3 regions of the Bacillus sp. 1A genome follow, and region 2 is predicted to be linked to each of the others. Evidence: riboswitches for the same ligand, from Rfam matches in the RefSeq annotation. Region 2 holds a riboswitch; each other region holds the start of a gene.
The links. Region 2 has a riboswitch for thiamine pyrophosphate ahead of tenA (thiaminase II). Riboswitches for the same ligand answer to the same signal wherever they lie in the genome.

Region 1 (7,237 bases), 330 kb from region 2:
GCAGTAATTACAGCTGCCGGTGCACTGCAAGCCGCTGGAGGAATGGACTACCTTGTTCATCTAGCTGAGAAAGCATTGCGAAAAAATCCAAAGCGCATTACATTCTTTGCTCCAATTGTTACTTATTTATTTACACTGTGCGCAGGAACTGGTCACGTTGCTTATTCTGTACTTCCTGTTATCGCAGAAGTCTCTCGCGAATCTGGGATTAGACCGGAACGACCAATGTCAATTGCCGTAATCGCTTCCCAACAAGCAATTACAGCTAGCCCTATATCAGCTGCAACAGTTGCACTTTTAGCAATGCTAGCTGACTATAAAATCACCTTATTAGATATTTTAAAAGTAAGTATTCCTTCTACCTTCATCGCTTGCATGGTAGCTGCATTTGTTGCTAGCAAAATGGGGAAAGAATTAAATGAAGACCCTGAATACTTGAAACGTTTAAAAGAAGGAATGATTCCTAAAATTGAAGAGAAGAAAGAATTTGTTGGTTTAAAAGGCGCTAAACTATCCGTTATCCTTTTCTTAGTAGGAACTTTCCTTGTCGTACTTCTCGGTTCATTTGAAGCACTTCGTCCAGGATGGATGGTTGACGGGAAGTTAATTCGTCTTTCCATGCCAAACACAATTGAAATGGTTATGTTAACTATCGCAGCTCTTATTATTATTTTCTGCAAACCAAATGTAGAAAGCATCGTGTCTGGTAACGTCTTTAAAGCGGGGGCAACAGCAGTTGTTGCTATTTTCGGTATCGCTTGGATGGGAGATACTTTCTTTAACGGAAACTTAAATATGATTCAAGGATCAATTCAGCACCTAGTAACAAGTGCACCATGGCTATTTGCCATCGCATTATTCATTCTATCTATTTTACTATATAGCCAAGCAGCAACAGTACGTGCTTTAATGCCTCTTGGATTATCACTCGGTATTCCACCAGCGCTACTAATCGCAATGTTCCCTGCAGTAAATGGATATTTCTTCATTCCAAACTATGGAACAATCGTTGCTGCCATTAACTTCGATCGCACTGGTACAACAGGTATTGGGAAATATGTTTTAAATCATAGCTTTATGATTCCAGGCCTAATCGCAACATTCACTTCTATCGGAATTGGAATGCTTTTAATATCAATTATGTTTTAAAGAAAAAGCACAAACCTACATTTTTAAAGGGTTTGTGCTTTTTTAATCAAACGTTTGTTTAAATATTTTTAACCGTCCATTATGTTTTTTACTATTTTTGTGAAGTTCCGTTTTCCTACAAACCCCTATTTACTTCCTCAACTAGCTTCTTCGTACTTTCATACGGAGATTCAGCTAAACTAATCGTGGAAATAATAGAAACGCCGTCCGCACCTGCTTCTATAACTGACGCTGTATTTTCAATTGTAATGCCACCAATCCCGACGATCGGTATTGTAATTCCTTGCTCTCTAAAATAAGCTAAACCTTTCGTTCCTTGAACTGCTTTCGTATCTTTTTTTGTACTCGTTGGGAAAATAGGGCCAACACCTAAATAATCAGCTCCGTTTTCAATTGCCCAGCGTGCTTCTTCAATTGTATGTGTAGATACACCAACAATTTTATCACCCATTTTTTCACGAACAGAAGTAATTCCTTCATCATCTTGGCCAACATGCACGCCATCTGCATCTAACTCCATAGCTAGTTCCACATCATCATTTACGATGAATGGTACACCGTACTCTTTACAGACTGCTTGTAGTTCTTTCGCGAAACAAATACGTTTCTCTCCCGTTAAAGCCCCTTCCCCCTTTTCACGAAATTGAAAAATTGTTATACCACCTTCAAGTGCATCTCTCAATACTTGTAGTGGCCCCTTCGCACAATTGTTACTTCCCATAATAAAATATACTGATAATAATCTAGACATTTCAGCCTTTGTAATACAGGGCATCTAGTTCACCTCCTTACTATATAAGCTCAATCTTCCCATACTTCTCAATATCACCCGAAGTGGTATTCGCTAACTGATTTAAAAATTCAATTTGGAAACTACCAGGTCCCTTTTCCACTGTCTTAGCAGCTGCCAGTTCCGCAGCTACACCATAAAACGTTAATGCCGCTACTGCTGCCTTTACATAATCCTTTTCTACTGCTACAAATGCTCCTATTACAGAAGTTAGTAAACAACCAGTTCCCGTAACTTTCGTTAAAATAGGGTGACCATTTCGAATAAGGATCGTTCGTTCTCCATCTGTAACAACATCTTCTTTTCCAGTAATCACCGCTACTGTATTTAATTCATCCGCTGCCTGCCTTGCAATACTTACGACATTGCCATTTCCAACACCGGCGTCTACCCCTTTAATTTCCCATCTCTCATTAATAACGTTCGCTATTTCAGCTGCATTTCCGCGGATAATCGCTAAATCAATTTCAGCCGGAATATGTCTCGCAACTTCTGTTCGATACGATGTTGCTCCTGCACCAACTGGATCAAATAGTACTGGTACATTATTCACATTTGCTGATTTACCAGCAAGTAACATCGCTTCTACCTCTTCAGGACGAAGTGTACCCATATTTAAAACAAGAGCACCCGCAATGCTAGCCATTTCTGCTACTTCTTCTTTTGCATACGCCATTACAGGCGATGCTCCTAACGCTAACAAACCGTTAGCTGTAAAGTTTGTTACAACAACATTTGTAATATTATGCACGAGTGGATTAGACTCTCTCACCAAATCCACTACTTTACTAATTTCTTTCATATTCATCCTTTTCATCTCCTAACTATAGTGATGGGAGATACACAAAAAGGCACTTTGCGCGTACGCAAAGTGCCTGAACATGTGCTTTTACACTCTCCCTACGCTGGCATTATCCAACAGGTTCAAATGGTCAATGACGGATTAGTCATACTCTCAGTTTGCATCCACAAACTCCCATGTGTTTATTATTCATCTACTTCAAAGTCTACTCTTATTCTAGTAAAATAACAAGTTCTTTACTTTTCTATTTCATATAGAAGCAACTGATAAAACAATACGCATAATAAAGTGAAACTTTAATCAGTGGGGGCTTTGTTCATCCCCCACTGATTATTAGTTGAACCAATCGGGCTTTTATGGGCAGTTGATCCCCTACCTAACTTCTTGGCTTCCGCTGAATTTTGAGGTAGGGGTCTTACTGCCCGTTAATGCGGGATAAATAAGTATCTATTTCTCATAGTCTCATCATGGCGCATATTATGTTCTGTCGCCATCATTCACCCTCAAACAGATGTTATCCCACTAAAAAACGTTCAAATCTGGAGCGAAACTGAATCTCAAGAAGATGTATGCTATAGTTAACGTATGGAAATTTGAAAGGATGTTTTAAATATGGTAAAAAGCGTTGTAATCGCTGAAAAGCCTTCCGTTGCACGAGATATTGCGCGTGTACTTAAGTGTGATAAAAAAGGAAATGGCTACCTTGAAGGTAGTAAATATATTGTAACTTGGGCTTTAGGTCATCTCGTTACATTAGCAGATCCGGAAAGCTATGATGTGAAATATAAAAAGTGGAATTTAGAAGATTTACCGATGCTACCTGAGCGTTTGAAATTAACTGTTATTAAACAAACAGGGAAACAATTTAATGCTGTAAAAAGTCAGCTGCTTAGAAAAGATGTAAATGAAATTATTGTAGCGACAGATGCTGGACGTGAAGGCGAATTAGTCGCACGTTGGATTATCGATAAAGTTAAAATACAGAAGCCTATTAAGCGTTTATGGATTTCATCTGTTACTGATAAAGCAATTAAAGATGGATTCGCTAATTTAAAACCAGGTAAAGCATATGACAATTTATACGCTTCAGCAGTTGCACGTTCAGAAGCTGACTGGTATATCGGTCTTAACGCGACTCGTGCTTTAACGACTCGCTTTAATGCCCAGCTGAATTGCGGCCGTGTGCAAACACCTACTGTCGCTATGATCGCTAATCGTGAAGACGAAATAAAGAACTTCAAAGCTCAAACTTACTACGGCATCGAGGCTCAAACGACGAGTCAGTTAAAACTAACTTGGCAAGATGCAAACGGCAATAGCCGCAGTTTTAATAAAGAAAAAATTGATGGTATTGTAAAAGGTTTAGATAAGCATAATGCTACCGTTGTGGAAATTGATAAAAAACAGAAGAAGTCATTCTCTCCTGGTCTTTACGATTTAACTGAATTGCAACGTGATGCAAATAAAAAGTTCGGTTACTCTGCGAAAGAAACATTAAACATTATGCAGAAATTGTATGAACAACATAAAGTGCTAACGTACCCTCGTACAGATTCACGCTATATTTCATCTGATATCGTTGGAACACTTCCAGAGCGTCTAAAAGCATGTGGCGTTGGAGAGTACCGTCCTTTAGCACATAAAGTATTACAAAAGCCTATCAAGTCTAATAAGTCATTTGTTGATGATAGTAAAGTAAGTGATCATCACGCAATTATTCCGACAGAAGGATACGTTAACTTCTCAGCCTTCACAGATAAAGAACGTAAAATTTATGATTTAGTTGTAAAACGTTTCTTAGCCGTTTTATTCCCAGCATTCGAATACGAGCAACTAACGTTACGCACAAAAGTTGGCAATGAAACGTTCATCGCACGTGGAAAAACTATTCTACATGCCGGTTGGAAAGAAGTATATGAAAATCGCTTTGAAGATGATGATATAACTGATGACGTAAAAGAACAACTTCTACCTCACATTGAAAAAGGCGATACATTAACTGTAAAGTTAATTATGCAAACATCAGGTCAAACGAAAGCACCTGCACGTTTTAACGAGGCAACTTTACTTTCAGCAATGGAAAATCCTACAAAATATATGGATACGCAAAACAAACAACTTGCTGACACGTTAAAGTCAACTGGTGGATTAGGTACTGTAGCGACACGAGCTGATATTATCGACAAGTTATTCAATTCGTTCTTACTTGAAAAACGTGGTAAAGATATTCACATTACTTCAAAAGGCCGTCAGTTACTTGATTTAGTGCCAGAAGAACTGAAATCTCCTACACTAACTGGTGAATGGGAGCAAAAACTCGAAGCAATCGCAAAGGGTAAACTGAAAAAAGAAGTATTCATTTCAGAAATGAAGAACTATACGAAAGAAATTGTTTCTGAAATAAAATCGAGTGATAAAAAATATAAACATGACAACATTTCAACAAAGTCTTGTCCAGATTGCGGTAAACCAATGCTAGAGGTAAACGGCAAAAAAGGAAAAATGCTTGTATGCCAAGACCGTGAATGTGGTCATCGTAAAAATGTATCTCGTACAACAAACGCTCGTTGTCCGCAATGTAAGAAGAAGTTAGAATTACGTGGTGAAGGTGCAGGACAAATCTTTGCATGTAAATGTGGCTATCGCGAGAAATTATCCACATTCCAAGAAAGACGTAAAAAGGAATCTGGAAGCAAAGCTGATAAACGCGACGTTCAAAAATATATGAAACAGCAGAACAAAGAAGAAGAACCATTAAACAATCCGTTCGCAGAAGCATTAAAGAAATTAAAATTTGATTAAACAAAAAGGTTCCTACCACTATCGGTAGGAACCTTTTATTTTTAATGAATAATTTTACTTCCTTTTGCGTTCTCAACAAACTTTTCACTTGATTTGTTAATTGGTGTTTTCAGTAATAATGCAGCAACAATCATAACTACTACGAAAGCACTTAACACAAGTAAATCTCTAGTTACTATATCCCAAAGCATTCCACCCACTGTTTCACGAATTGCACTAATTGCGTATGTGAATGGTAAGAACGGATAAAGTGCTTGGAAAAACGCTGGTGTCATTTGAATTGGGAATGTTCCGCCCGATCCCGCTACTTGCAGTACAAGTAAAATGATCGCCATCGATTTCCCAACGTTTCCGAAAATAGAAACGAGTGAGTATACGATACAAACGAAAACTCCGCCAATAAATAAACTAAATAACACAAACCAGAATTTATCGACTACGTACGTGCCGAGTAAGAATATATCTCCCATCGATACAATAAACGCTTGTGAAAGACCTATCGTTAAGAATGTTAATAAACGTCCGAAGTAAACTTCATGACTCTTATAATTCGCGCCTTCTTCATGCACTTCTACCGTTAATAATGAAACCATTAATAATGCGCCTACCCATAATGCAAGCACTGTATAGAATGGTGACATCGCTGAACCGTAGTTTGGCATCGCAAATAACTTATTCTCTTTTAAATTTACTGGATTCGCGAAGTAATCACTTTGCTTTTCAACATCATTTTTCAATAAGCGTATGATGTCTTTTATATCCTCTTCAGATTCAAAATCACGAATTTTATTTGCTAAGTCTTTAATCTTTTTCTCAGTCTCCGGCATTTCAGCTTTAATGTCTGTTAATTTCTTTCTACCATCTACTAAGCCTTTTGATGAATCTTCTAGTAGCTTTTTAACATCTGGAAGCTTTTTGTCTGCTTCTTTTAAAATTTGAGATGTGTTTTTAGACATACGTTTCGTACGTTCAATTGCTGTGTTAAAGTTTGGAACGATTTCTGAATCATATGTTGCTAAGAAATCGCCTAATTGAGCTGAAGCATTTTTAGTCGCTTCATTAATACTTTCTACGACCTCTTTTGTAGGTTTCTGTCCATTATTGATTAGTGTAGTTGCCTTATTCGTTGCATCTATACCTTTCTGAACAGAATTTTGTATTTTGTTCAATTTTGCAATTCCGCCATTAAGGTTTTTTCCGCTATCTACATCTGCTAATACCTTATTTGTGCTTTCTAGAACCGGAATCGCATCACCAATTAGATTATTAGTAGCTTGTAGTTGACCATTTAAATCGTTTAAAGCTACTTTTGCACTATCTAATCCATTAACACCTCTATTATTTACGTCTGCTATAACACCTTCTAAATTATTTTTTGCCTTTTCATATTCATTTTTCACACTATCGTATGCTTCATTTGCATCGGCTTTAGCTTGATCGACTGTGCTAACTGCTTTTTTATAATCTGCTACAAACGTTTCATTATAATCTTTTTCCGCTTGATCAATTAATCCATTTGCTGCATCTAATTTTTGATTCGCTACATCTGTTACATCTTTCTTTACTTCTTGTCCTGTACCGATAACATTTACAATATCTTTAATACCGTTGTTTGCATTTTCCATACCGCTTTTCAGCTTAGTTAAGCGATCCACTCGCCCTTGGAAAAAGCTTTGACCAAAATCAGTCGTCGC
Region 2 (7,237 bases):
GTGTTTTCCGTGGTGATTCCTCCAATTGCTGTAATCGGTATGGATAAACACTTTGCAATGACTGAAATTTCTTCAAGCCCTCTCGCTGGCACACCTTTTTTACAATCTGTCGGAAATACATGACCATAGACGAGTGAATCCGCTCCATTCTTAAATGCATCGATTGCCTCTTCTAAGGAATGTACAGAATAACCGACATGCAAATAAGAAAACTTTTCTTTCACTGACCTTACATTTGCGCTTCGATATCCTAGCTGCACGCGCGGAATGTTTAATAAAATAGCAATATCAATTCGATCATTTATCACTATTTTCGATGCCGGAAAACCTTTCTTCAAAAGACTTTCCACACCTTCATACAATTCCTTCGTACTTTTCTCACGTTCACGAATATGCAAATAATCAATCTCACTTTCAATTTGCATCGCTACATTCACTAACTCTTCGAATGACATGTGACCATTTGAGATTACATGAAGCTCATTTTTCATATTCATTCGCCTACTTTAAAATGTTTTCGAATAATTCCTCAGCCGGAATGATTTCTTTCGTCATTCCTTTATCTTTCAGCCATTTATTTTGTTTCTCCCATGACTCTTTTGAATCCGATAAGAATGGCTCATCTTTCGTTTCCATCTTCTCTAATAAAATTTTCATACTTTCTTTTTCAACTTCTGGTACAAGCGGGAAGTTTTCTTTTTCTTGATGATTTAATAAAATATTTAATGCTTCATCCGGATTTTTCTTCATGAAATCATAGCCTTTTTTCGTACCACGTAAGAAGGCTTGCAACGCTTCTTTATCTTTTTTCAACGTTTTATCACCTGTTACAAATACAAGCTCATGATAATTCGGTACACCGTAATCGGCTGGATTAAAGTATGCTGGTTCATGACCTTCATGACGCATAACAGGTACTTCATGGTTAATGTATGCCCCTGTTACCGCATCCACTTTCTTCGTAATTAATGCCGGTACTAAATCAAAGCCAACATCGACTACTTTCACTGTATCTGGATTACCACCAGCTTCTTTTACCATCGTTTTTAAATACATCTCACTTAAAGGTGTTCCAGAATATCCAACTGTTTTCCCCTCTAAATCTTTTGGCGATTGAATGCCTGCTGATTTCAGCGATACAACATGATTTAATGGTGAACGTACGACAGCTCCAATTGATTTCACTGGAATTTGTTCATTTGCTTTTGCCATGACAACATCTGGCTGATAATATAAGCCAACCGTTACTTTTCCTGCAGCCGCTAAAGTTAATGGATCAGTCGGATTAGAAGGGAATTTTATATTCACCTTTACTCCTTCTTCTTTAAAATAGCCTTTTTCAATTGCTGCATAAATAAAGCTATGTACCGCATTTGGGTACCAATCAAGCATGACCGTTATTTCTTTTTCCTTTTTACCCTTATCTGACGCTGAATTACTAAAACATCCAGTAATCATTGCAACTAATAATGTCAACACAAAGATGCGTTTTAAAAATTTCATGAATGCTTCCTCCAACTAATAAATTTCTTTTCTAAAATCGAAATAAGTATGACGAAGAAAATAGCTAATAATGATAACAATACAATTGGTGCAAATACACCTGCTCCGTCTAACTGCGTCATCATTCTTTTACTGAAATATCCAAGCCCAGCTTGTGCACCGAGCCATTCACCGATTGCTGCCCCAATTACACTAAGCGGAACTGCAATTTTTAAAGCTGAGAAAAAATAAGGAAGAGCAGACGGCAATTTTAATTTAAGAAAAACATCTTTTTTCGTTGCCCCATACGTAACTAATAGCTCCTCCCATTCTTTTTTCGTACTGCGTAGTCCATCATACGTATTGACCGCAATTGGGAAAAACGTAATTAAAACAGTAACAACAACCTTACTCCAGATCGTATATCCAAACCATAAAACGAAGAGCGGAGCAAGCGCTGTAATCGGAATCGTTTGTGAGGCAACTAATAGTGGATAAAATGCTCTCTCCATCCAATTACTCGCATTCATTAACATCGCTAGCCCTACCCCAAGTACGATAGAAATAGCCACCCCTATTAAAACGACGGATAAGGTTGCCGGCAAATGAACCGTAAATAATATATCTTTTAGTTTCCAGATCTTCATCACAATTGCAGACGGTGACGGTAAAATGTACATTTCGTCTACGATTCTTGCGCCTACTTCCCAAAAGGCAAGTAAAATACTAGTAAGTGTAAGGGCAGGTAATAGCTCCTTCAACCGGTTCATCATACGAGTACCTGCCTTTGTAACATACTAAGAAGCTCATCTTTAAGCGCTAACACTTCAGGCTTATATAAATCTTTTCTTGCTCGATTACGATCAAGTGGTACAACCCTCTCGGTTAAAGTAGTTATCGGTTGCTGCTCTACTACTAAAATTCGATTAGAAAGAAACAACGCTTCTTCCACATCATGAGTGATAAATAAAATTGTTTTTTCCCACTCTTTCCATTGTTCAAACAGCCATTCTTGCAAAGATGCCTTCGTTAAAGCGTCCAACGCGCTAAACGGTTCATCTAACAACAATATCTCCCCGCCTGTTAATAAAGTTCGAATAAAAGATACGCGTTGTCTCATACCACCAGATAAATCTTTCGGATATTTTGTCTCATACCCTTGTAAGCCAAATTTATGTAACAGTTCCTTTGCCTTTATTTGTGCTTCTTTCTTCTGTACACCTTGGCACTCTAGCGGTAGGGCAGCATTCTCAATAATCGTTCTCCATGGCAGGAGCATATCTTTTTGGGGCATATACCCTACAGGATGGCTCTTTATTTCTGTCAGCTCTATCTGTCCCGTACTTGCTTCTTCTAAACCTGTAATAAGGCGAAATAGAGTGCTTTTGCCGCATCCACTCGGTCCAATAATACTTACAAACTCTTTATCTTGTATAGAAGCATTTAATTCATTGATGATTGGTTTCTCATCATAATGAAAAGAAACATTATGAAACTGTAGTATGTTCTTGCTCCTCAAATCCCCACATCTCCTTACGATAGGACATATCCCAGAATAAATATTCAAATCGACTGGAATATAGGAATATCTCCTCTAATCGATCTAGCTCTTTGTCAGACTTTCCAACTGCCATTTCATTTAATAAATCGATTAACCAAATACAAAGGCTACCGTATTCTTCCGAACTATATCCTTGAATCCACTCACCAAAGAACTCATGATCTCTTGCTCCAGGAATATCGTTTAAACGCTTTCCAATTTCCCAGTAGCTCCACATACATGGAAGAAGTGCCGCTATTAATTCCGCAAGTGTGCCATTTTGAGATACAGACATCATGTAATTTGTATAGGCTAAATTTTTAGCAGATGGTTTTGCAGATTCTATCTCCTCTATAGAAATACCAAGTCTTTTTGCATATTGTTTATGGATTGTCATTTCTCCATTTAATATGCCATCAATTTGTTCAGCAAATTTCCCCATTACTTGTGGATTCGTTGCTTTTACAACACCAATCGCATATAGCTTTGCATAATCTAACAAATATAAATAATCTTGAATAATATAATACTGAAACTTATCTTTTTCTAATGTGCCATCTCCCATACCTACTACAAACGGGTGATTATGACTCATCTCCCAAACTGGTTGTACAGTTTCTAATAATCTATCGCAAAATTTCATTTCTCTATCCCCTTTCAATTTATATATCTAAATAAAAAACCACTTCTAAATAAGAAGTGGTTACAGCAAATAAAATTATAATTTATTCGTTGCTCCACTTCCCTTCGCTAGTATTACCTAGATCAGGTCTGTAAGGGTTAAGGATTATTCCTCTCTCAGCACAACAAGCACCCCTAGTGGTTTCAATATGAAATTTTCAAACAAAAAAGCCCCGTTTCTATACGCAAAGAAACGGGGATTCATTATTAGTGTCCGTATTGCTTCCCTACGCTAGCATAATCTAGATCAGGTAATGAAAAGGATCAAAGGCTTACGGCCTACTCTCAGCTGGCAACACCAGCTCTCCTAGCAAACTATGAAATTAACACTGTCAGTATAACACCGTAATAAGACATCATCAACTATTTTAATTTTCTCAATTGTCAACAAAATAACAAAACTATATAATACTTATATTCTATGTTAGAAATTATTATCCTAATTAATTGGATAAAAAGGAATCATTATCCTCAAAAAATTTATTTTTATATTGATTTCATATTACATTTATGTGAATACACCCACTATATTATATCTTTATACTATAATAAAATTACAACTATACAACTAGAGGAGGTCTCTATTATATGAATATGAAAGCTACTGCTTTAACAGCAACTACTGTCGCAATTGCCTCTTTACTTCCTTCTATGGGAGAAACAAATGTACAAACAGCCAACGCTGAACAATTATCTAATGTGAAAACTGGATATGTCAAAGTCGATCAAGTAGCCTTACATACAAAAGATAACGCAAATAGCTCTTCAATTGATACAATTCGCTTTAATACGAAAGTGAACATACTTGAAACAACTAATGGCTGGTATAAAGTATCCGTTAATAATAAAGTAGGTTACGTACAAAAAGATGCTATTCTACTAAAAAACAAACTTCAATCTAATAATCAATACATCGTTAATGCCAATGCATTAAACGTTCGTTCTGAACCTAATTTAGAATCTTCAATTTTAGATGTATTACCAAATGGAAAATTCGTTACCATTCAAGAAGAACAAGGCGAGTGGTATAAAATTTTACATAATGGCAAAACAGGTTACGTACAAAAAGCATTCGTATCTAATGGTTCACAACCTTTAGTAAAAGGCATCACAGTTCAAACTAATACGAAATACACAGTTGCAACACCTAAACTTAATGTACGTGGCAACGCTAGTACAAGTGGTGCACTACTTGGTTCATTACAAAATGGTACACAAATACAAGTAGTGGAAACTGTAGGAACTTGGTATAAAATTCGTTTTGGCACAGGATACGGATACGTGGCAAAACATTATGTGGTGCAAAATCAAATGCAATCACAAGCTCAAACGGCTCAACCTACTTCCATTCCAGCAGTTTTCAAATTCCCTACTCAAGGAAGAATTAGCTCAACCTTTGATATGCGTTGGGAACAAATGCATTATGGTATAGATATTGCAGCTCAAGGTAATGTCTCGATCCAGGCGGCAGCTGCAGGTAAAGTTGTGAAATCATATTATTCAGCTAGCTATGGCAATGTTGTGTTCATCGCCCATCAAATAAACGGGAAATTATATACGACAGTCTATGCACACATGAAAGATCGCACTGTACAAGCTGGTGATCAAGTACAAGCTGGACAATTAGTAGGTCATATGGGAAACACAGGTCATTCATACGGGCAACATCTTCATTTTGAATTACACAATGGAGAATGGAATTTTGAAAAAACAAATGCAGTAAACCCACTGCCATATTTAGTTAGGTAAATTGTATGCAACGCAATATCAATATACCTCTCTTAATTGAATACTTCGCCTTTTTAGGTTTAATCTGTTGTTTAATCATTTACAATACAAACACTGTATTTTTATCTATTATCATTGCTTTTGTTGCTTTAGAAATTATGATGGAATCCTTTCAAGTACAACTAAAACAAAAAATTGCTCATATATATAATGCCATCTTTCTATTAAGTGCCCTAATAACAAATATTATTAGTAATGGTTTTTATTTATCTACCGTATTTCCTGTATTCTTTATGGCTGTTTTATTATTCATAGCTAGATACATTCATGTTCCTAATACAAAAAAACACGAACAAGAAGCTTAGAAAGAGGAGACACTGTGTATCAATCTTTCAAAGATAATCCGATAAAATATATATTGAATTTATACACAAAAATAAATACTTTTTTTGGTATACAAGGAAGTAATACGGCACAATTTCTCCTTTATGGAATGTTATTTCTCGTCTTAATTGCGTTCTCCTTGCTTTACTAATAAAAAAAGGATCTCACATAAACTTGAGATCCTTTTTAATTTATATAGAAAATGCTTTTTATCCGCAAGCATATTTTTCATAAATAAAGCTAAGATTATATTTTTTCTCTAAGCTCATTCTTTGTTCATCATCACACCAATAGAACAGAATATCATGAATTGTTGCATAACGTTTATTTTTAAGAAATAGCTTAAAGAATGATGGTAAACAATCATGTAATTGTATAAATATATAATTGCGTAATATTTCTTCTTTATATTCAATGCCCTTACAAATATACAATAATTCTTCACAATAATACGCATGTTGTGGAACTTGAATCATTTCGAAAAATGGCACATATGATAATAACTTCCCGATAAAATGATCATATCGATCCATTATTCCTATCGTCATATGCTCCATCATATCTTTCATTACATATAAATAATCATCTACATGAGTAGTCTTGAGTGGGTCTAATCGATCTGAAATTTGAGAAAGTACAGCTCTTTGACAAGCTAACACCGCTTGACTAGGTCCATAGTATGATAGGAAGTCTGTACACTTACGATATTTTCGTAATAAGTCATGTGTATATAAGTCATATACAAACGTATTACAATACATCGCTAGACTCATCATATCACTATTTAATTGCTCTTTTGATAGAGATTTAGCTCTCTTACACATATAAAAGAATGTAAATTCTAATACTTCTTTATGGGATAATAAATGTTTACAGTCCGTTATACATTTCTCATTAAATTTAACTCTATCCCAAATTGCTACATCCTCATCAGTTAATTCACCAATACGATATTTAATAATTAAATAGTTTAAAGCAACCGCTTGTGTCAAAAGATCCCACGTTTCATATTCTAATGAAGTGTGAACAAACTCAGCTAGTCCTTGAGTTACCATAAAAGTATTTGCTTCTTCATACCAGCCAATCTCTTGGCATAAACGAAGAATACGTAATAAAGTTGGAATTTCATCTTTATGAAACTGTGGTAAATTTTTTGCTTTATCCATTCCATATACGATAAATGCCGCTAAATTTTCTTCTTTATAAAATTCTTTTTCTTTCCACACTAATATAGTTCTTTCTTTCCCTTCACCTTTCGGATGACAAGGTACAAGTAAAGAAAATAATTCAGCGAAATTATTTGGTTCTATATATGTATCTGTAACCAAATTCCAATTTGGATCGCGCTGTACAGCCCTCATATAATTCCCCTTCCCTTTTGTCTACATAGGAAATATTAATCCATTATTACATCATTAACAA
Region 3 (7,237 bases), 1.8 Mb from region 2:
GATAAATCAAAAATAGATTTTAGTAATAAATATTTAAACATACGAACAGGCGGTACTGCATTGCGACCGTTATCGAGACAATATTTATCTTGTAGTTCTTCTAAAACAAAAGAAAAGTCTACCAGTTCATTAAATTGACGAAGCATATTATCCTTTGGTACAACGATATCGTAAATCGCCATAAATGGACTGAGGTTAAGAGATTGTTGATTAGAAATCATCCGAGACACCACCTAGAATTAGTATAATTATTATACATGAAAAAAGCGAAAGCTTCCTCGATTTCATCGAGGAAGCTTTCGCTTTTTAAACTATAAGGACTTTTTCAGTGCCCTCTTAGATCGATGCGTCTTTTTGCGATACTTCTTTTGTGAAATCATATACATAAGTATTATTCATACCTGTGAATAGCAATACCTCTACTCATTATCCAATTACATCTTTTATTTCTGTATTGACTGGCCACTTTTCTAAAGTATAGGCCATTTCCCAAAATGAATATTCATATTGACTGCTAATAATAAAGTGCTGTTTCATTCGATTTCGGTCTGCCTCTGTTACTTTTTCAGCGATAGTGTCTAATCGTGTAATTTGCTCTTCAACTAGCGTACGGAACCAATCAGATCCATAAGCAGAAATCCATTCGTTATAAATTGGCTCTTCTGGCTGACACTCTTTTAAACGTTCACCAATTTCATAATACAACCAATAGCAAAGTAATATTGCTGCAATGATATCACCTAAATGTCCTTCATACGCAGCACGATACATATGTGAAGTATAAGCGTATGCAGTTGGAGCAGGGATAAAATTCTCTTTTTCTTCTTGAGTTATCCCTAGTTTCTTCGCAAAATTCTCATGTAAAGATAATTCTGCTTCATATGTATTTTGAGCATGGTGTGCCATACGTGCTGTTGTTTCTAATTCTAGAGCCTTTGCAGCTCCTAACGTTTGTACTCTAGCGAAATGACTCAAATAATATGAATCTTGAAGCACATAATAGCGAAAACTAGCTAAATCTAACGTTCCTTCACCAAGTTGTTTTACAAAAGGGTGATGAAAACTAGCTTCCCAAATTGAATCTACTTCTTGACGTAATGATTGTGAAAATGTCATTTAAATCCCTCCAATAAAGTATAAAATTTAAGTATTTACCCACAGTTATTAAATCTGTAAAATAAAAAAACTTTCTTTACAAACGTAAAGAAAGTGAAATTGACAGTATTTATTCATAAAATAGTAATGTCTTCCCACTTCCCTACGCTAGTATTAACCAGATCAGGTACTAAGAGTCTCAAATTCTCATTTGATCTCAGCCTATAATAGGCCCCCCTAGTGGATAAATATTTAATTTTCGTATTGTATTCATCATAGCATACTTCATGTTACTGTCAAAAGTATTCATGATACTGCTACTTAAAACCCTTCTTCTTTTCTTACTTTTAATGAAGTTTCAATAATCATATCTAATAGTTTACTATAATGAATACCAGCTGCATCTGCACTTTTCGGTAGTAAACTTGCTTGTGTCATCCCTGGTAATGTATTAACCTCCATTACATATGGAATTCCGTCCTTTACCATCATATCCACCCTTGCATAAACGCTGCATTTCAATGCTTTATAACAAGCCAGTGACGCTTTGTTTACATGTTCCTTCAATTCAGCTGGAAGTTCGATAACTTCTTCAATTGTACTAACATCATCATATTTTGCATTGTAATCAAAGAACTCCGCTGCATGTCGGATTGAAATAATAGGTAACTGTTTTCCATCAAAAATTGAACATGTAATCTCATCACCTTTTATATACTTCTCTATTACTACTTCAGAATCCCATTCAAACACAGTTTCCAGCATTGAAATTAATTCATCTTTATCATATACAATCTTTACCCCAACACTTGATCCACCAGAGTTTGGCTTTACCACTAACGGAAATCCTAACTTATCTAATTCATCAAGATTTAGATCCGCCATTTTTGTAAGTTCAATCCAATCGGGTGTTTCTATACCTTCATAGCGTAAAATCTTTTTCGAAATATTTTTGTCCATACATATACCGCTAGATAACATATTGCTCCCGCTATAAGGAATACCTAAACTTTCAAGCGTGCCTTGAACCGTCCCGTCTTCCCCGTATTTTCCGTGTAATGCGAGGAGCGCAAAATCAATGTCTTTCGCTTTTTCGATTAAATCCATTTTTTCATTTAACGTAATTGGTACGATTTCATATTTATTTTTATCTAAATTTGCAATCATTTCATTTCCAGTCATAATTGATACTTGTTTTTCAGAGGATACTCCACCCATAATAACGCCAATTCTCATTTCCTCAACTCCAAATTTCATTTTTTATTGTATCACCGATTATTTTGATTCCACGAACTATTTCTTCTTCTTTCAGACGTGAAAACCCTAATCGAAAAGTAGTCGCTCCTCCTCCATCAGAATAAAAAACATCTCCAGGAGAAAATGTAACCCCTTGCTCATAACACTTTTGTAAAAGTGTGCGGGCATGAATTTTTTCTTCTAACTCTATAAATAAATGAAGTCCACCATCACCGGTCATTCTTTGAAACGGAATGTACTCGTTACACGCCCCAACAGCTAACTCATATTTCTTCTTATAAACTGATCTTGCCTTTTTTAAATATTTTTCAAAATATCCTTCATGTAAATATTGAAATAGAACAGCTTGATCTAACGTAGATGTGTGAATCGTTCTTGCTCTTTTTACACTTTCTAAATGATGAATCAGTTCTTTATCGGCGATGATCCAGCCTACACGTAAACCAGGGAAAAGTACCTTTGAAAAGCTACTAATATAAATTACATTATTACCAGCGCCAGCAAAAGTTAATAATGGTGCTAAGTGTGAACCTGAATAACGTAGCTCTTCATTAAATCCATCTTCTATAATAGGAACCTTATATTTGGAGAATAATCTCATCAGTTCCGTTCTTTTCTCCGAACTCGTAACAATACCGGTTGGATTATGATAGGAAGGAATTAAATATGCGAAATCAAACTCTTTTTCACGCAAACTTTTTTCTACTTCGTTCGTATCGATGCCATCTTCATTCATATTAATTCCGTGAACTTCAAGTCCATGTAAACGGAAAAGCTTCAATGCAGCATGGTGAGTTGGATTCTCACAAATAACCCGCCCTGATTTCTTCGATAACGAGGATAGCACGATGTCTAATCCTTCTGTAAATCCATTTGTAATTAAAATATCTTTGTTCGAAATATCTACACCTTTCATTTCCATATAATGAAGTAGATAATTCATTAAAGGTCTATAACCTTTTGCGTATCCGTAGTTTAATACGACATCCCCTTCAATGGACATACGAGTAAGAAAAGCTCTTTTGAAATTTTCCACATCAAATAGCTTTTCGTCCGGAGCAATGCTATTAAAAACAATCATTCCTTTTTCCCAGCGAACACCATGTTTCATTAAATCTAATTCATCCGCTAATAAGGTAACTGTATTAAGTTTATATTTCCAATCTATTTCAACAGACGAAGTGTTCGATATATCAACCTTCGCTACAAAATTCCCTTTCCCTTTAACTGCATAAATGAGTCCTTCTTGCTCTAAATCCGCATAAGCAGCGAGTACAGTATTTCTGCTCACACTTAGTAATTCACTTAGTTCCCTAGTTGAAGGGATTTTTTGATCCCCGAGCAAATGACCTTTCATAATCATCTTTTTCAAATAATCTTTCAATTGAATATAAACGGGACGATCTTTCACAACTTTAAAATCTTTAAACAATTCCTTACCCCCTGCAATCATTTTTGCATATTTATTTCATTCTCAAAAGGTCCACTACATATGTATTTTTTATAAAGGGCGGTACGGTCTTATAAAGTGGAACTTTAATCAATGGGGCTGATTATCACCCACTGATTATTATCCCTTAGTAACAGGCATTTTACTGCCTATTACTAAGGGATAAATCTTTGCGGTATAAGTTAATTACATCTTTTAAAGCTGCTGCTGCGGCTCCACGTGGATTGGAAGCACCACCAATTGTAGTAACTTGCCCCATCGTATCTGTAAAGAACGTAATTCCTTTTTCTGTTCCATTTACTTTTGCTAGTGGATGATCTTTATCTATTTCGTACGGTTCCACATGAAGAGCCACTTTACCATCCTTATCCTTATATGCTGAAGCTATTAATTTAATATATTTATTTTGTTCTTTAGCATTTCGAATTTGTTGTTTTGTAACATGTTCAATACCCTTTATATGTATATCAGTAAGCGTATTTTCTGTTCCCATTAAACTGTTTGTCAAAAGTAACAATTTACACACACTATCAGAACCACTTACATCTAATATTGGGTTCGTTTCAGCAATTCCTTTACTTTGCGCTTCTTTCAGTGCTTCTTCAAACGTAATATCTTCCTCATTCATTTTCGAAAGGATATAATTTGTAGTCCCGTTTAATATTCCTTCTATTTTTTCAATATGGCAACCAGCTAAACTAAATTGACCAATATCAAGTGTCGGTAATGCCGCCGCAGTTGCACCACTATATCGAATTCGTACATTTGCGATTTTTGCTGCTTCATTTATTTCTCTCCAGTTTGTAACGAGTGCGCCTTTTGAAATTGCTACAATATCCATATGTTTCTCAATCGCTTGTTTTATATATTGTTTTCCTGGATTTCCATCTTTAAGGTTTGTAACTGTTGATTCTACTAATACAGTTCCACTTATGCTAGTTGTTGCTCGTTCCTCTGGATGATGTTCAATGTATTCTTCAATTGCAGCGCTACCGCCACCATACATTAATAAGTGATGAATAGATAATCCATCCTCATTATGTATTGCAACATTTCTACCTAATACAGCGCTTACCACTAAATCTATTCCATATGATTCATTTATATATAAATATTTTTCATTTAATAATTTTATAAACTCTCTTCCTACTGTCCCATATCCTGATAATACAACTTGAACTTTCATAATATCCCCCCATATTTTTCTACCATATCCCTCTTTCAATATAATATAAAGCGCCCTCGAATTCCATCGAGAGCGCTTTATTATTACCTATTTCGGTAATCTTGATAACTTTTCTGCAATTGTTCTATAAAACTCTTGAATGCTAGAAAAACCTAACGTATCTGAAACACTAAGTCCTACCATATCGAGATGGTCCCAATTTACTTTTGTTTCAATATGATTCCATTTTCCAATCTCTAAAGGCTCATTTCTATATACAATGGCATTAGATGAGGGCGCGACCATAGAATTTGTATTTACTACACCGTCATTTTGCCACCAAGAAGTATCAATTAATGGTCGGTTTTCTTCATATCTTGCATAGGAACCTAAGAAAAACGCATTACCCATTAACACCTTATTCATCGTTATATTAGGTAGATGTAAACCGGTTATAGGTGCAGCTTGCGATGCCTGTCCACTATAGGATAAGTAATATACATTCGATTGCGTCTTTACCCAATTATTTAACTCATTTGCACCATCAGTACTTAAATCCCATTGACTAATGTCTTTTGTATTTTTCCAAATTGAACTATTTAAAATACGATCAGTATATTGGAAAGGGGACTCTCCAGCATTCTTTTTTAACCCCCATTGATCCAATTTAAAATCGTATAATGATAAATTATTGTTTCCTCCTAAACTTGCAGCTGTAATGAGTAAATCTTTAACGAACGGCAGTAGAAGACTACCATCCGCAAGTGTTGTGCCATTGTGAGGAGTTGCTAATGTTGTAACACTATGAACATATGATTTCTCTCCCTCAAATAGTGGTGATATATTTGTGTTCGGATGATTTTTCACATAATTTTTTTCTTCAAAACTGCCTTCTTTTAATAGCTGTACTAATGTTCTAATCGTTTGTCCACCCATGCTATGCCCAACTAAATGAACTTTATTTATTTCACTCCAATTTGGCACAAAACCACTATAAGTTCTACCAAAACGATTATGTCCATGTTTCTCAGCATGTGCGCCACCGTAGTCTACTGTACCTCCATTAATTTGCGCATATAATTCACATGCACGATCCCAGTTACTAGAAACAGGTCCAACAGCTGCGGTATGTACCGTATAACCTTTGCGTTTCAAATCTTCTTGTATATCATGAACACCACCCCAATATTTAACCCCTAACATTTCCTCTCTACCCCACCCAGCAAATCCATTCACTAGTATGATAGGATAATTATTTTGTTGTTTCTCTTCAGCGTAAGTTATTTTTGCTGCGAATAAAAACACAGTCCCTATTGCGAATAAACATATTTTTAAAAATAATTTCCCCATGCTTCCTCCCCCTAATAAAACGTTTACATTTCCCTATTAAAAATGAGTTCTTAACTTAAACATAATGTAAAGTATTTTATATACATTGTATATAGAGAAAACATACACAAATGTTGATAAATATTAATTCAAGTGAGGAATTACTTTTTACAATATAACTTGTAAATCCGATTATTTGAATTTATAATTAGATTTAGTTTCCTCATGTTAAATAGCTTTAATAATTATAAGAAAACTAATTTTATTACTTAAGGAGGAGGAAAAGGCATGCAAATCGGATTAAATATTCATACGTTATCTCAACCTACTAAAATAACTCCATCTAATCTTGAGCATAATACTATCTCTTCTACTAAACTTGAAGATAAAAAATCAAATGATCCCATCAAATTTGATATTCGTTCATCTGAAAAAGAAATGAAACAACCTGAGCATAAATTTAACGAATTAGATTTATGGAAGATGTTAAAAGATAAAGGTGTTCCTTTATGGATCATACTTGAAATGCTACAAAGGTCTCGTAAGGAAAAAGAATCTCAAAATAATTCAGTTCAAAATTCAAATGCGATTGAAGAACCGAGCGAGACGCGATTAAATGAAGTAATGTAAACTATGTTATCTAAATGGTCTAAAATTAAAAAGAGTTCAGGGCTGATAAAATTCCTATCAACCTTGAACTCTTTTTTATGATTTTTCTCCAATCGTGACAAATTGAACTGATACTTCTTCCTCAAAATCTTTAATTAACTTTCTTACTTTTACATATTCATTAGTCAATGTATTATCTGTCGACATTTTAGGTTTTTCGTCACCTAAAGATTCTTTCAGATGAAGAAGTTGCATTTTTGTTTCATTTGCCTGTATTTCTTTATATACACTATTGCTCGCCACAATTACATACCATAGTGTTCCATAATTTC

Region 1: another riboswitch for thiamine pyrophosphate. It lies ahead of thiM (hydroxyethylthiazole kinase); the one in region 2 lies ahead of tenA (thiaminase II).
Region 3: another riboswitch for thiamine pyrophosphate. It lies ahead of tenA (thiaminase II); the one in region 2 lies ahead of tenA (thiaminase II).

Annotation. Positions count from the first base shown of each region.
Region 1 is NZ_JBQYLZ010000001.1:6,157,574-6,164,810, forward strand. It holds gene ACUN0F_RS31525 (anaerobic C4-dicarboxylate transporter family protein) at 1-1,149, shown strand, start outside; gene thiE (thiamine phosphate synthase) at 1,265-1,924, opposite strand; gene thiM (hydroxyethylthiazole kinase) at 1,941-2,756, opposite strand; TPP riboswitch at 2,820-2,929, opposite strand; gene topB (DNA topoisomerase III) at 3,354-5,543, shown strand; gene ACUN0F_RS31545 (YhgE/Pip family protein) at 5,585-7,237, opposite strand, start outside.
Region 2 is NZ_JBQYLZ010000001.1:5,824,276-5,831,512, forward strand. It holds gene tenI (thiazole tautomerase TenI) at 1-491, opposite strand, end outside; gene ACUN0F_RS29855 (ABC transporter substrate-binding protein) at 502-1,503, opposite strand; gene ACUN0F_RS29860 (ABC transporter permease) at 1,500-2,252, opposite strand; gene ACUN0F_RS29865 (ABC transporter ATP-binding protein) at 2,252-3,001, opposite strand; gene tenA (thiaminase II) at 2,970-3,665, opposite strand; TPP riboswitch at 3,748-3,850, opposite strand; TPP riboswitch at 3,911-4,022, opposite strand; gene ACUN0F_RS29875 (SH3 domain-containing protein) at 4,292-5,452, shown strand; gene ACUN0F_RS29880 (hypothetical protein) at 5,458-5,796, shown strand; gene ACUN0F_RS29885 (DUF3965 domain-containing protein) at 6,025-7,176, opposite strand.
Region 3 is NZ_JBQYLZ010000001.1:3,992,972-4,000,208, forward strand. It holds gene ACUN0F_RS20420 (IS1182-like element ISBcy1 family transposase) at 1-221, opposite strand, end outside; gene tenA (thiaminase II) at 427-1,116, opposite strand; TPP riboswitch at 1,239-1,344, opposite strand; gene ddlB (D-alanine--D-alanine ligase) at 1,417-2,331, opposite strand; gene pdxR (MocR-like pyridoxine biosynthesis transcription factor PdxR) at 2,336-3,784, opposite strand; gene ACUN0F_RS20440 (homoserine dehydrogenase) at 3,945-4,988, opposite strand; gene ACUN0F_RS20445 (esterase/lipase family protein) at 5,076-6,317, opposite strand; gene ACUN0F_RS20450 (DUF3914 domain-containing protein) at 6,585-6,926, shown strand; gene ACUN0F_RS20455 (lipoprotein BA_5634 family protein) at 7,002-7,237, opposite strand, start outside.